DNA from 2 places in the Sporosarcina sp. resist genome. Region 1 is predicted to be linked to the other one. Evidence: riboswitches for the same ligand, from Rfam matches in the RefSeq annotation. Region 1 holds a riboswitch; the other holds the start of a gene.
The links. Region 1 has a riboswitch for thiamine pyrophosphate ahead of tenA (thiaminase II). Riboswitches for the same ligand answer to the same signal wherever they lie in the genome.

Region 2: another riboswitch for thiamine pyrophosphate. It lies ahead of H7992_RS06490 (acetylornithine deacetylase); the one in region 1 lies ahead of tenA (thiaminase II).

What each region holds. Positions count from the first base shown of each region.
Region 1 is NZ_CP060287.1:1,653,979-1,660,191, reverse strand. It holds gene brnQ (branched-chain amino acid transport system II carrier protein) at 1-210, opposite strand, end outside; gene H7992_RS08400 (AAA family ATPase) at 445-3,522, opposite strand; gene H7992_RS08395 (exonuclease SbcCD subunit D) at 3,519-4,676, opposite strand; TPP riboswitch at 4,827-4,930, shown strand; gene tenA (thiaminase II) at 5,038-5,730, shown strand; gene H7992_RS08385 (ABC transporter ATP-binding protein) at 5,717-6,213, shown strand, end outside.
Region 2 is NZ_CP060287.1:1,301,850-1,308,062, forward strand. It holds gene H7992_RS06480 (NADP-dependent oxidoreductase) at 1-706, opposite strand, end outside; gene H7992_RS06485 (S-layer homology domain-containing protein) at 939-3,125, shown strand; TPP riboswitch at 3,143-3,245, shown strand; gene H7992_RS06490 (acetylornithine deacetylase) at 3,457-4,731, shown strand; gene H7992_RS06495 (LLM class flavin-dependent oxidoreductase) at 5,583-6,213, opposite strand, start outside.

The DNA of each region.
Region 1 (6,213 bases):
ATTTTGACTCCCCGAGAAGCCCATCGCTAAGATGCCGAGAAATGGAAGCCCTACTCCAGTAATTAAAAACCCAAGAACAGCTAGCCACATGTTCGTTCCAGCATATTGCCCAAGCTGTGCTGGAAAAATAAGATTTCCTGCTCCAAAAAATAGTGCGAATAGCATCAAGCCAATGGCAAGATACGATGAAAATGATAACTTCTTTTGCATAACTTCAGTTCCCCCTTGATGTAAATAACATTACACGTATGCAATATATCGCTGAATTAATAATACTCTTTTCCTTTACAAAATGCAATATAATAATGGCAATTTATTATGTTAAAAAGAATAATAAAACATTGATTTTTCTGATATATTAACAATAAACAAATCATAATACTATTTTCGATATAATAATTGTCCGTTTGCATGATCGAACATGCAAACGGACATAAGATTAACTCATTTAATAGTAAACTTCGTGTGACTATGGCCTTCTTTTGCTTTTTTCACTTCGAGAATCGCAGGGAATGCAGCTTTCAGTTCTTCAACGTGAGAAATGACGCCAATCATACGACCTGATTTCTGCAGATCAATTAATGTGTCAATTGCTTTGTTCAACGACTCTTCATCAAGTGACCCGAATCCTTCGTCAATAAACATCGTATCAATTGACACCGAACCTTGGAAACTTTGAATGACATCTGCCATACCAAGTGCTAGACAGAGAGAGGCATTGAACTTTTCGCCACCTGACAATGTCTTCACGTCACGTGTTTGCCCTGTATAAGCATCATATACATCGAGACCCAGTCCACTTTGTCTCCCTCGTACTTCCTGACGGTCACTGCGGATTAAGACAAACTGCCCATTCGACATTTCTTTCAAACGTTCATTCGCCGATTGGATAATACGTTCCAAGTATTCGATTTGAATATAGCGTTCGAATGACAACTTCAAACCGTTCTGTCCTCTTACGATATCGTAAAGGTCTGTGATTTTCCCATATATTCGTTCAAGTTCAATCACTGTTACGGATGACTGTACAAGTTTCTCCTTCAAACTGAATGCGTTTTTTTCATATTCTGAAGAAGCATTATAGTCAGTAAGAGCGGCTTCATAATCAGTTTTCAATTTGGCCACTTTCGTTGCCAAATCGCTCAAATCCACCACTTCTTTTCCTTCAAGCAGTACCCGTAACTCCCCTACTGCATCGCGTAAACTATAAAGTTGTTGTTTGAATACCGCCACTTTTTCTTTCAACAAAATGCGGTCAACTTCTTGCATTTTCGCCTCACGATAAGCCTGTTCTGTTGGGAATGCCAATTCTTCTAATGCTTTTTTGAATCTACTTTCCGCCTGCCCCCTCTTCCCTACAACTTCTTCCAAGGTTTCCCCAGCATGAATTTCTGCTACTTTCGCCGCCCCCAGCTTCTCGCTCGTTTCCTCACGCACTTTCTGGACTACTTCCCAAGCGTAATCTAATTCTTCTTTTTTCTTTTCAGTTTCAGCAATCCGCTCCTGAAGCGTGGCTAGTACCCGTACATCTTCGGGTATCGTTTGTAATGTCATGTTAAACAGGGCTAGTTGTGTATCATAGGACGATTTTTGTTGAAACAATGCACGTTCCATTTCAGTTTTCTGCGCCACGATTTGCGCTGTAATTACTTCTTTCTTTTTCAATTCCACTTTCAGATTAACAAGCAATTTTCGATCTGCGCGAAGCTTAGCCACTTCCGCTTCTAGCTTCTGTTTTACCTCATGTAAATTATTATTATCCTTTTCTATAGCTAACCGCTTCATTTCATTTTCTTTATCAGTTAACTGCTCGATTGTATTTTGGTAGGTAATAGCCGCGGTTCGGAATTGCCCCTCGACTTCTTTCAGCCGTTCTTTCTCCACTTCCAGCTTTTCCCTTGAAATGGTTACTTCAATTGTTTTATGCGATTTAGCGGGATGATGTTCACTCCCACATACCGGGCAGGATTCCCCGTCTTTTAAAGACTCAGCCAACATAGCTGCTTGGTTATTTAGCCAAAGTTGTTCTACTGCATCGTATTCCGATTTACTTTTCTCATAACGCGCCTCGTGATCATTCTTTCCTTGTTCCAATACGTGTATCCGATTTCGAATCGCAATGAATTCATCCAGTAGTTTGCACTTTTCAATCGTTTCATTTAGTTGATCGATACGTTCATCGTACTGAACTTGTCCCACTTCAAACATCTCGATTTCTACTTTCACTTTTTCCAAGTTCTTCGTTTCTTCATCTGTCATTCTAACGGTTTTCTCAAGTTCTTTTTCCAAATGATTGTTTTCCTTTTTCATCACATCAAGAGCAGTTTCCTTCGATGCCAAACTTGAAACCGCCGGAAGGAAATCTTTTAGTCGAATCAAACTTTCCGTCAGCTTTTCACGGTCAGTTTTTCTTGCTTCTTCCACTCGAAAATGCTCTCCAGCAAGTTCCATTTTTTCTGCTGCTATCTGGACTGCTTCCTTCGCATTCTTAAGATTATCGGCTTTTGCGGCAGTTTCTTCTTTCAAATTGAGTAATTGCATCTCAAGTTCACCGATTGAAACAGCTCGCTCTGCGTCGGCTATTTGTTGCTCTTTTTGTACCACAATTGGCAACTGTTCCGTTAACTTATTTAACGATAATTCTTTTTGACGTAGTTCAATAAAACGTTCATTCATACTTTTCGCAGCCTGGTACATTTCTTGCATTTTTGTATGTTTTGCATAAACTTCGTCATAACTCTTTTTAACAACAACCGTCTTGTCTTGATAAAACGCAAATTCTTCTTCTAATCCTTGAACGACTTGATTCACATTGTAATGTTCATTCGCCAGAACAGTAAAGACCGATGACTCACGCTCGGGCAGTAAGGTCGCTATTTGTCCAATATGTCCTTCGCTCTGTTGCATCTCTTTCGTCAGAGTCGCTTGTGCGCTGTCTTTCTTCCCTTTTAGCTGCTCCACTATTTCACGGTACTTATCTGTTTTAAATATTTTCCGCATGATTGTTTCTTTATTTTCTGTATCAGACGTTAGAAACTTTCGGAACTCTCCTTGCGGCAGCATAACAATCTGACTGAATTGTGCTTGTGTAAAGCCGATTAGTTCTTCTACCTTCTTGTTAATTTCAGATACAATCTGCCTGTCGACAAGTGGTACCTCCCCGTCTTCCGTCAGTTCATAGAACTCGCAGCGCGCAGACGTTTCGGACTTGTTCCCCTGTTTGACATACGGTATTTGCCGCATGATGCGGTACGTTCGATTATGAATGTCAAACGTCAATTCAACGGTCGTTTGAACTGCGTCGTCTGCGAAGTCGCTTCGCATCGCACGATTATCCGTTCGATCTTCTCCGCTCGCCTGACCATATAGCGCAAAACAAATCCCATCAAATATCGTGGTTTTCCCCGCACCAGTAGCTCCTGAAATAACGAAGAGTCGATTGTCTTTCAATTCCCTGAAATCGACCGTTTCCGTCCCTTTATATGGTCCAAATGCCGTCATCATTAATTGAATTGGCCTCACAGCTGTGTCCCCTCCTTGTGCATAACTTCATGGAGCACTTCTGAAAAGAGGGTCTCCGTTTCTACGTCTGCCGCTTCTCCTTTCATCTCTTCGTAAAATGCTTTAAAGAGTGCTAAATCATCATGCTTCCCATGTTCCATACGTTGTTCATCAACCGCATTTGCGGTCAGCATGAGCACTTTACGCTCAACATGCATCGCGTTCGGATAGACTGACCGTACTTTTTCCATCGGGAATAAAACCGGTGTCTCATCTAGCAATTTAACAAAAACATAATCCTCACTTACTGGGTGCAACAAAATATCTTCCATCGTCCCTACAACCGTCCGCATATCATGCTTTGGCTTCAACTCCCGTTTCTCAACAGATACCTGCCCTGCAGCATCAAGTTCGATAATTAGAAACCCTTTATTATGATGTTCTTCTGAAATCGAATATTTCATTGGCGAACCCGCAAATCGCACTGTTTCATTTAACACATAATGTGCCTGATGTAGGTGGCCAAGTGCAGTATAATTAAATCCTTCGAAAAGATGCGCCGACACATATTCTGCCCCACCAATTGCCAACGGTCGTTCGGAGTCACTCGTGTTATTTTCACTTTCTCCGTGAGGTGTCACAAAAGCATGTCCAACAAATACATGTCGGACCCCCTCTGCCATTTGTTCACGGATAGTTGCCGTCACTTTCTTCATCGCATCGTTATGGTTCACAATCGTTTCATCTTCGTGCAAATGTTTTACAACAGAAGGATCCGCAAATGGTACGAGATGGAAATGAACCTCACCGTAATCATCTGACAAAACGACCGGTTCGATTACTTTCGTCATCTGACCTGCAATATGGTAGCCATTTACTCGCATCAATCCGCTTCCAAAATGGAGGCGTCCCGGGCTATCATGGTTTCCTCCAATCGCTAGGACAGGTATTCCAAGTTCCATAGTAATTTTTCCAAGCACTTCGTCAAGTAGTGCAATCGCTTCTGTAGGTGGCACCGCACGGTCATACAAATCGCCTGCGATAACGACCGCATCTGGCTTCTCTTCTTCGACTGCCTCTACAAATTGATCAAGCACATAACGCTGTCCTTCTGTCATATATATACCTTGAACGAGCTTGCCTAAATGCCAGTCCGCTGTATGGAAAAATTTCAAATTCATTTCCCCCTTCAACACTTTTTCTTTCTACTTTACAGGATAATTCTCGTAAAAGGAAACATACATTCCTTTCTAACTTTTCGCAAAGTTAAGGTTGACCTTCTATTTTTAATATGCTTATAATGGGGATGAGTCCAATTTCATATGATCCACCGCTAGGGGTGCTCTAACAGAGCTGAGAGAGGCATGTGCCTTGACCCTTATAACTTGAACTGGTTAATACCAGCGTAAGGAAGAGGTGCTGACACAATAATTCTGCCGGTCTATTTTCCGGGATACTTTTGATTGTCTACAACCCACTTCTTCTTCAAGGAGTGGGTTTTTTGGTTTTCAAGAATACAAAGGGAGTGTTGGAATCATGAAGTTCACTGACCGTTTGTTAGAAAAGACGTTACCAATCTGGAGACAGAATCATAGCCATCCGTTCGTACAAGGAATTGGCGATGGGACGCTTGATCCGGATAAATTCAGGTTTTATATGGTACAGGATTACTTGTATTTGATTGATTATGCAAAACTGTTTGCGATCGGGGCTGTAAAAGCCGACGACTTGGAAACGATGGGCAAATTCGCGACACTACTCGATGGGACGCTGAACAAGGAAATGGCCCTGCATCGAAGCTACGCACTGCGGTTCGGCATTTCTGAACAGGAACTTGAAAACGCTAAGCCGTCACCAATTGTACTTGCGTATACGCACTACATGTTACACGTCTGTCAAAATGGAACGGTTGCGGAAGTGATGGCTGCTCTGCTTCCTTGCGCATGGAGTTACTGGGAAATCGGTAAGGAGCTAAATGCTATTCCAGGTGCTGCCGATCACTCGTTATATGGCGATTGGATTCAGATGTATTCTTCGGATGAATTCAAGGAACTTGCGGGCTGGTGTATTGATTTAATGAACAAATCAGCAGAAGGAAAACCGGAGCATGAACTGTTAAAGCTCGAGGAGATTTTCCTCAATACAACTCGTTATGAATATATGTTTTGGGATATGGCAAATACAAAACAAATGTGGCCTGGAGTTGAAATGATAAATGCTATCGTTTGACGGTGTTTCATTCACGTACCAATCAGGCAACAGCATACTCGATAATCTGTCATTCAACATTCTTCCCGGTGAGTTTATTTCGATAATTGGTGTTAGCGGTTCCGGTAAAAGTACGATTTTTCGTCTTGTAACCGGATTAGATGAACCCTCAGGGGGTACCATTTCTCTTGAAGGGAATCCAAATACTCAGCGCCTTGGAAAGGTCGGCTATATGCCACAACAAGATTTGTTACTGCCTTGGCGAACCATTTTAGAAAATGCATGTCTTCCGCTTGAAGTAGCCGGATTAGATAAGAAGGCCGCCAAGGAACAAGTACAACCATTATTACAAGAGTTCGGTCTTGGTGGAACAGAGGATAACTATCCAGGAGAACTTTCGGGTGGAATGAAGCAGCGCGTCGCTTTCTTACGCGCTGTTCTTTCTGGCAATTCCCTACTATTGTTGGATGAACCGTTTTCAGCACTCGACGCCATCACCCGACT
Region 2 (6,213 bases), 350 kb from region 1:
GCATTGTAAAAACAGCGTCTGAAACGTCGCCGCCTACATTATCGAAATAGACATCTACTCCAGCAGGTACGGAATTTTTTAAATCTGTCCAGAAACTATCCTTTTTATAATTTACAGCTGCATCAAAGCCGAGTACATTCAATAAGTAGTCAATCTTTTCATCTGAACCTGCAATACCTACTACTTTGGCACCTTTGATTTTCGCGATTTGTCCAACTACTGATCCAACTGCCCCGGCAGCCCCAGAAACGACGACCGTTTCGCCTTCTTGGGGTTTTCCGATATCAAGCAATCCAAAATAGGCAGTTAAACCTGTCATGCCGAGAATACCTAAATGTGTTGAAATAGGTGCCATTTTAGGGTCTATTTTGCGAATTTCATTTGGAGTAGCTACGGTATATTCAGCCCAGCCAAGATTCCCAACAACGACATCACCTTGTTTAAAGGCGTCTGACTGGGATTCAACTACTTCAGCTACGACACCCCCTGAAATGACCTTATTCAATTCAAATGGAGCAATATATGACTTGGCATCTTGCATTCTTCCACGCATGTATGGGTCAACAGATAAATAAAGCGTCCGTACTAAAATTTCATTTACTTTTGGTGAGGGAACTGAATTCTTTACAAAGGTAAAGTCTTCTTTCGCAGGCATTCCTTTGGGACGATTTGCTAGGTGAATTTCCTGTTGTATCAATTGCTTCATTGCAATTCCTCCTTTGTAGTTTGCCGAATTAGTTGGCAAGTGAAAACCCTAACACTCAAGAGTTACTAAGGTCAATGATTATGGACTGGTGTTTCTTTTCCATTGAATTGCTATTGTTCAGCCTTGCTTTCTCCTGTGGACGAACTCCAAAATAGTATCCAAAAGTGTTATAATTATACTTAACTATAATTTGATGTTATTAATTTTAACTAAAGGAGGGCTTTAAACAAAAATGAAGAAAATAAATACAATGTTTCTCGCTTTAGCATTAACGGTAGCTTTACCGACGACAGCTACTGTTGGATTAACAGCTAACGCGGCAGAAGCTCAAGTCGTTAAATCAGAAGACGTCACGACAGCTGCAAAATTTACGGATATTCCAAATAGCCACTGGGCGAAAAATGAAGTTATGCAACTTGTAGAAATGGGCATAATGACGGGTTACGGCGATATGCAATTTCGTCCGGATCTAGCAATGACAGTTGGAGAGGCTACTCAATCTTTTACAAAAGCGGGATATGAATTTTTAATCAAAGACGTGACAGGCAATTCTTTTGGTATGGAAGAACCTTTAACACGTAGGCAAATGGAGTTGGCATTAGTAGATGCATTTAATTTGCAAGATAGTGCATTAATCGAATGGCCAAGTCTTATTTCATTGGATAAAGGAAGTGTAGGCGCAGTTCCACAATACAGAATTATGCCAGGCATACAAAAAGGTCTATTCAATCACGGATCACAAGTAGACCGCGCTACTTTTGCGGTGATTCTGCATCAAGTACTTGTGGAGAAGGGGAACATTGCAACTACCAAAAAATATGAATTAACGAACTTAGAGCTGTCGCCTAATTTTACTCGGATTCCCTCTGCTGTGAATTTAATGAAGGTGTCATTTGATGAACATCCGATTTACCTAAGATCGACAGAGAATATACTTTTCACGAATCATACGAGAATCGATAACTCATTTTCACGAGATAATATTTACACTTATGACATCGGTATAGAAGGTGCGACCATTGAGTTAACGGTTCGTTCATTTGATAATGGCGATTACTTCTTATTTTCGAAAATCATTAACCCTACTGAATCTGCTGTAACAGTAGATGTCATTCAAAAAGAAAATGAAGTGGCTTCATTTGAGCTAAACCGTTATGATAAATACAAGATTAAACGTAATGATAAAGACGTTTTTGGCAGTGACACAACATCCTATCCGACAGGTTTACTCCAATTTGTGAAGCTAGATGGATCAGTGAAGGAGCGGATGGTTGGTCAGTCTTATTTGTCAAAGCAATTGTCATTAGAGTATGAGAATGATGGCTACAGTTACATGCGTCAATTGCTCGGTGAAAAAGAGGCACTGTCTTATGCTCAGGTTGGAACAACATTATTATCTGTGCATACGTTAAATTCAAAAGGCAATGACATTGTAGATCAGTGGTATATGAATGCGGATGACCAATTATTTGCGAATGAAGAGAATATGGAGAGCTGGATGCTTGAGTCAGCTAAGTATTATAAAAAACGTAATAATTGGTACACGGCGGGTGGCCCATACAATAAAATGGCGATAACCACAGAGCCAATGCCTAATACAGGGCAAGGATATGGGCGGAACTTACTTCTATTAAAAGAAGATCGTGCGCTGGTTTTATATAATGAGCAAGAGGATCGTTATTTTGAGAACTTAATTTACAACTCATTTGTTAACTTGAAGAATTTCAAAGGTGACAAAGATTATTGGGAAACAGAAGTTACAAGCACCTATTTGAAAGATTTATATGACATTACAGCTCCATTCATTGATACACGTTTTAATGAGCAAATCGCGCTTTTCTACTATAATAGTGGTGCTGATTTTGGAATTGAGAATGCGAAAGAGCCATTGCGTAATTATGCTGACTTACTAGTCTCACAAAAAAGTAAAGGAAACGTCATTCCTGTGAATGACGAGTCTTACTACATCGCGGATTACTTCCCGATTGCACAGCAAGTAACGACACATGCCTCTATGAATCATGTGTTGGGCGGTATGAACGTTTTACTCATGGCTTATAATGAGTTCGGTGATCAGAAGTATTTAGATACAGCGCAGGCTATACAAACAGCGATTGTAGCGGATAAAGATGATTGGATTCGTGATAATGGCGATATTTGGTATCGTATTTCCGCATTACGTGACTATAAAGGCGATGATTACAAGCATCTGACTTTAGAGGATTTAATAAATTCGTACAAACTTTGGAAAGATATTGATCCGACGTATTTGCCTTTATTAGAAGAAATGATTGCTTCAAAAGCTTCGTTTTTATCGAATGAAAATTTAGGTTACACAACTAAAATAAAGAACGGGTTACGTGATATCGACTTATCGAACTATCTTCCTAAAGGGGAAGAAAGAACAGATGCATTGTGAAGAAGAAAAAACTAAATAGATACTGCTAGGGGAGCCGTTTAGGCTGAGACACATCATAGATGTAAACCCTTCGAACCTGATCTAGTTCATACTAGCGTAGGGAAGCAGCTGAAACTCTACACTCAATGTCTTTATATACGTAGAAAACAGCCGCCTTCCGATTATGGAAAGCGGCTGTTTTCTGTTCCAGTGTATATATGTTGAACAAATGAAATAAAGATAGTGAACTGCGCGAAGGCGCATTACAAGGGCTAGCGCCGTAGTGAATTCAATGGAATTCTTTATTACAACGTATATAGATTCACCTACCAAAAATATAGATAAGGGATGGATGAGTAAAATGGAAAATAAAATTAGTAACCTAGTTGATGAACGTCTAGAGGAGTTAGTGCAATTGCTAGCGGACCTCGTTCGTTTCCCGACAGTTAGTCCACCGGCAAGAAATACAACAGGCGTACAGCGGTATATTCAAGATTTTTTAGCACAAGAAAAATTTGAAACGGTTAGTTGGGATGTATTTCCTGGCGACCCGAACGTTGTAGGCGTTAAAAAGGGAACGGATGGAAACCTGTATAACAGCCTAATCATTAATGGACATATAGACGTTGCGGAAGTGGGGGATGAAACAGAGTGGACTGTGCCTGTCTTTGAACTAACGACTAAAGATGGCAACGCATATGGGCGAGGAACATCCGATATGAAAGGTGCAGTAGCGGCGACTTTACTAGCCGTTAAATTATTAAACGAACTAGGTGTGGAACTGAAAGGTGATTTGCAAATTCAGACTGTCATTGGGGAGGAAGCGGGAGAGGCTGGAACACTTTCATGTATGGAAAAAGGCTATACAGCAGACTTTGCACTTGTAGTCGATGGCAGTGATCGTCAAATCCATGGTCAGGGTGGTGTGATTACCGGCTGGATAACGATTAAAAGTAAGGAAGTTTTCCATGATGCAATGAGGATGAGTATGCTTCATGCAGGCGGTTCGGTTAATGGGGCTAGTGCGATAGAAAAGATGATGAAGGTTATTGCTGGATTACAAGATTTAGAACGTCACTGGGCTGTGACAAAAAAATATCCGGGTTTTGCGCCTGGCACCACTACTATTAATCCAGCAGTTATAGAAGGAGGAAGGCATGCAGCTTTTGTGGCGGATGAATGTCGGCTCTGGATCACCGTTCATTTCTATCCGAATGAAACCTATCAATCTGTAACAAAAGAAATCGAAGAGCATTTGAACCATGTAGCAAAAGCAGACACGTGGTTAAGAGAAAATCCCATTCACTTTCGCTGGGGTGGAAAATCAATGATTGAAGAACGTGGAGAAATATTTCCGGCGCTTGAAATGAATGCGGACCATGCAGCTGTTCAACTTCTTGCGCATTGTCATGAACAAACCGAAAAAAGTCCTGCAATAATTGGTATGTCGAGATCAGTAACAGATGCGGGCTGGCTAGGAGCAGCAGGAATTCCAACTGTTATCTACGGTCCTGGAAAGTTGGAAGAGGCACATTCTGTCGATGAAAAGATAAACATTGAAGAATTAGTGGTATTTACCAAGACGCTTATGTTATTTATAAATGAGTGGTGTAATACGAAAAAATAGGAGTGCAAGTAATCTCCCCATTCATCTACTACTATTAAACTGTTACATGTTGAACAAATGGATGCCTATATAAACTAAGCGAAGGCGCCTTACAAGGGACAGCCTAAACCTTAAGAAAAGCTTAAAAGTCTACGTTTGACTTGTACATTTGCGGCTAGCTTTGGACGAAATGATTACAACACCTTTACCGCGGGTTAAATGTGGCTGGAAATGCCAGCTACACTCTTTTCGGTAATCCTGTTACAACTAACTGTCCACCACATACCTACAATGTTTAAGTGGAAAATGCAACTACTTTGGAAGATGGAAGAATAACTACCTTTCTATAAAAGTTGCAAGTGCCCGAAGATGAAATTTCGGGCACTCTGCTGCATTTAACAAGCTTTCCTTACTTACTTTGGCAAAAATCATACAAGTAACAATGTGATGCCATATAGAAAGTGACCCTTTCTAAAATACAAAAAGGAAATACTATAGAGTGGGATTAGGCAGCCAAAATTGCATCTTTGGCTGCCCCTTTATGGATAGGAATGTAGTTATTCACTCGTTCCCAAAAGCATCAGAACTTAGTGTAGCTGTACCTTTGAAGAGCGGCGGACGAAGGGCCCCCATACAATTAACGAAAAAGCAGCGTAGGATGCGACAAAGTCGCATCCTACGCTGCAAGAAATGCCGATAATGGTGCAGTAGTCGTTCAGTCCAAAGCGATTCAAAAGCACATGTACATAAGGCTTCTAGTGTTTTATCACAAAAGTAAGCAGTCATGTGTTTCAACATATAAATAAGTGAAGCTATTACTTATACGGTATCAATTGATTTCTATGTTTCCAGATAGATTATTATGAGATACCTTAACGAGCCGTTTCACGCCGAACGATCGGAGCTACTTGTGTTGCTAACATTTCAATACTCGCTGCGACTTTAGAAAACGGCAAGCCGCCGATATCCATTTGTGCAATGAATCGTTGATGTCCAAATAGTTCGTGTTGGTGGAGAATCTTCTCAATTATTTGCTGAGGGCTGCCGACAAATAATCCGGTTTCGGGACTGGCCATATAATTGAAATCAGAGCGGGATATTCTCGTAATCATTCCATGTTGTTTGTTCACATATCCCCAATAATTTGCATAGTAAGGATAAAATTCGTCTTTCGCTTGTTGGGATGTCTTTGTTATATACGTATGTCCTGTTACAGCCACTTTTAAATCCTCTAAACGATGTCCGGCACTTATGCCAGCTTGGCGATACAAATCAACAAGTGGTTTGAAACGAATTGGATCCCCACCAAGGATAGCTAATGCTAAACCAGTTCCAAGTTTTCCAGCTCGTATTGCACTATCAGGTGTTCCACCTACACCAACCCAAAGCGGCAGTTTATTTTGAACAGGGCGCGGGGCAATCATAGAATTAGTTAAAGGCGAACGGAATGACCCATTCCAATTGACGATTTCATTGGTATTCAATTCTTGAAGCAGTCGTATG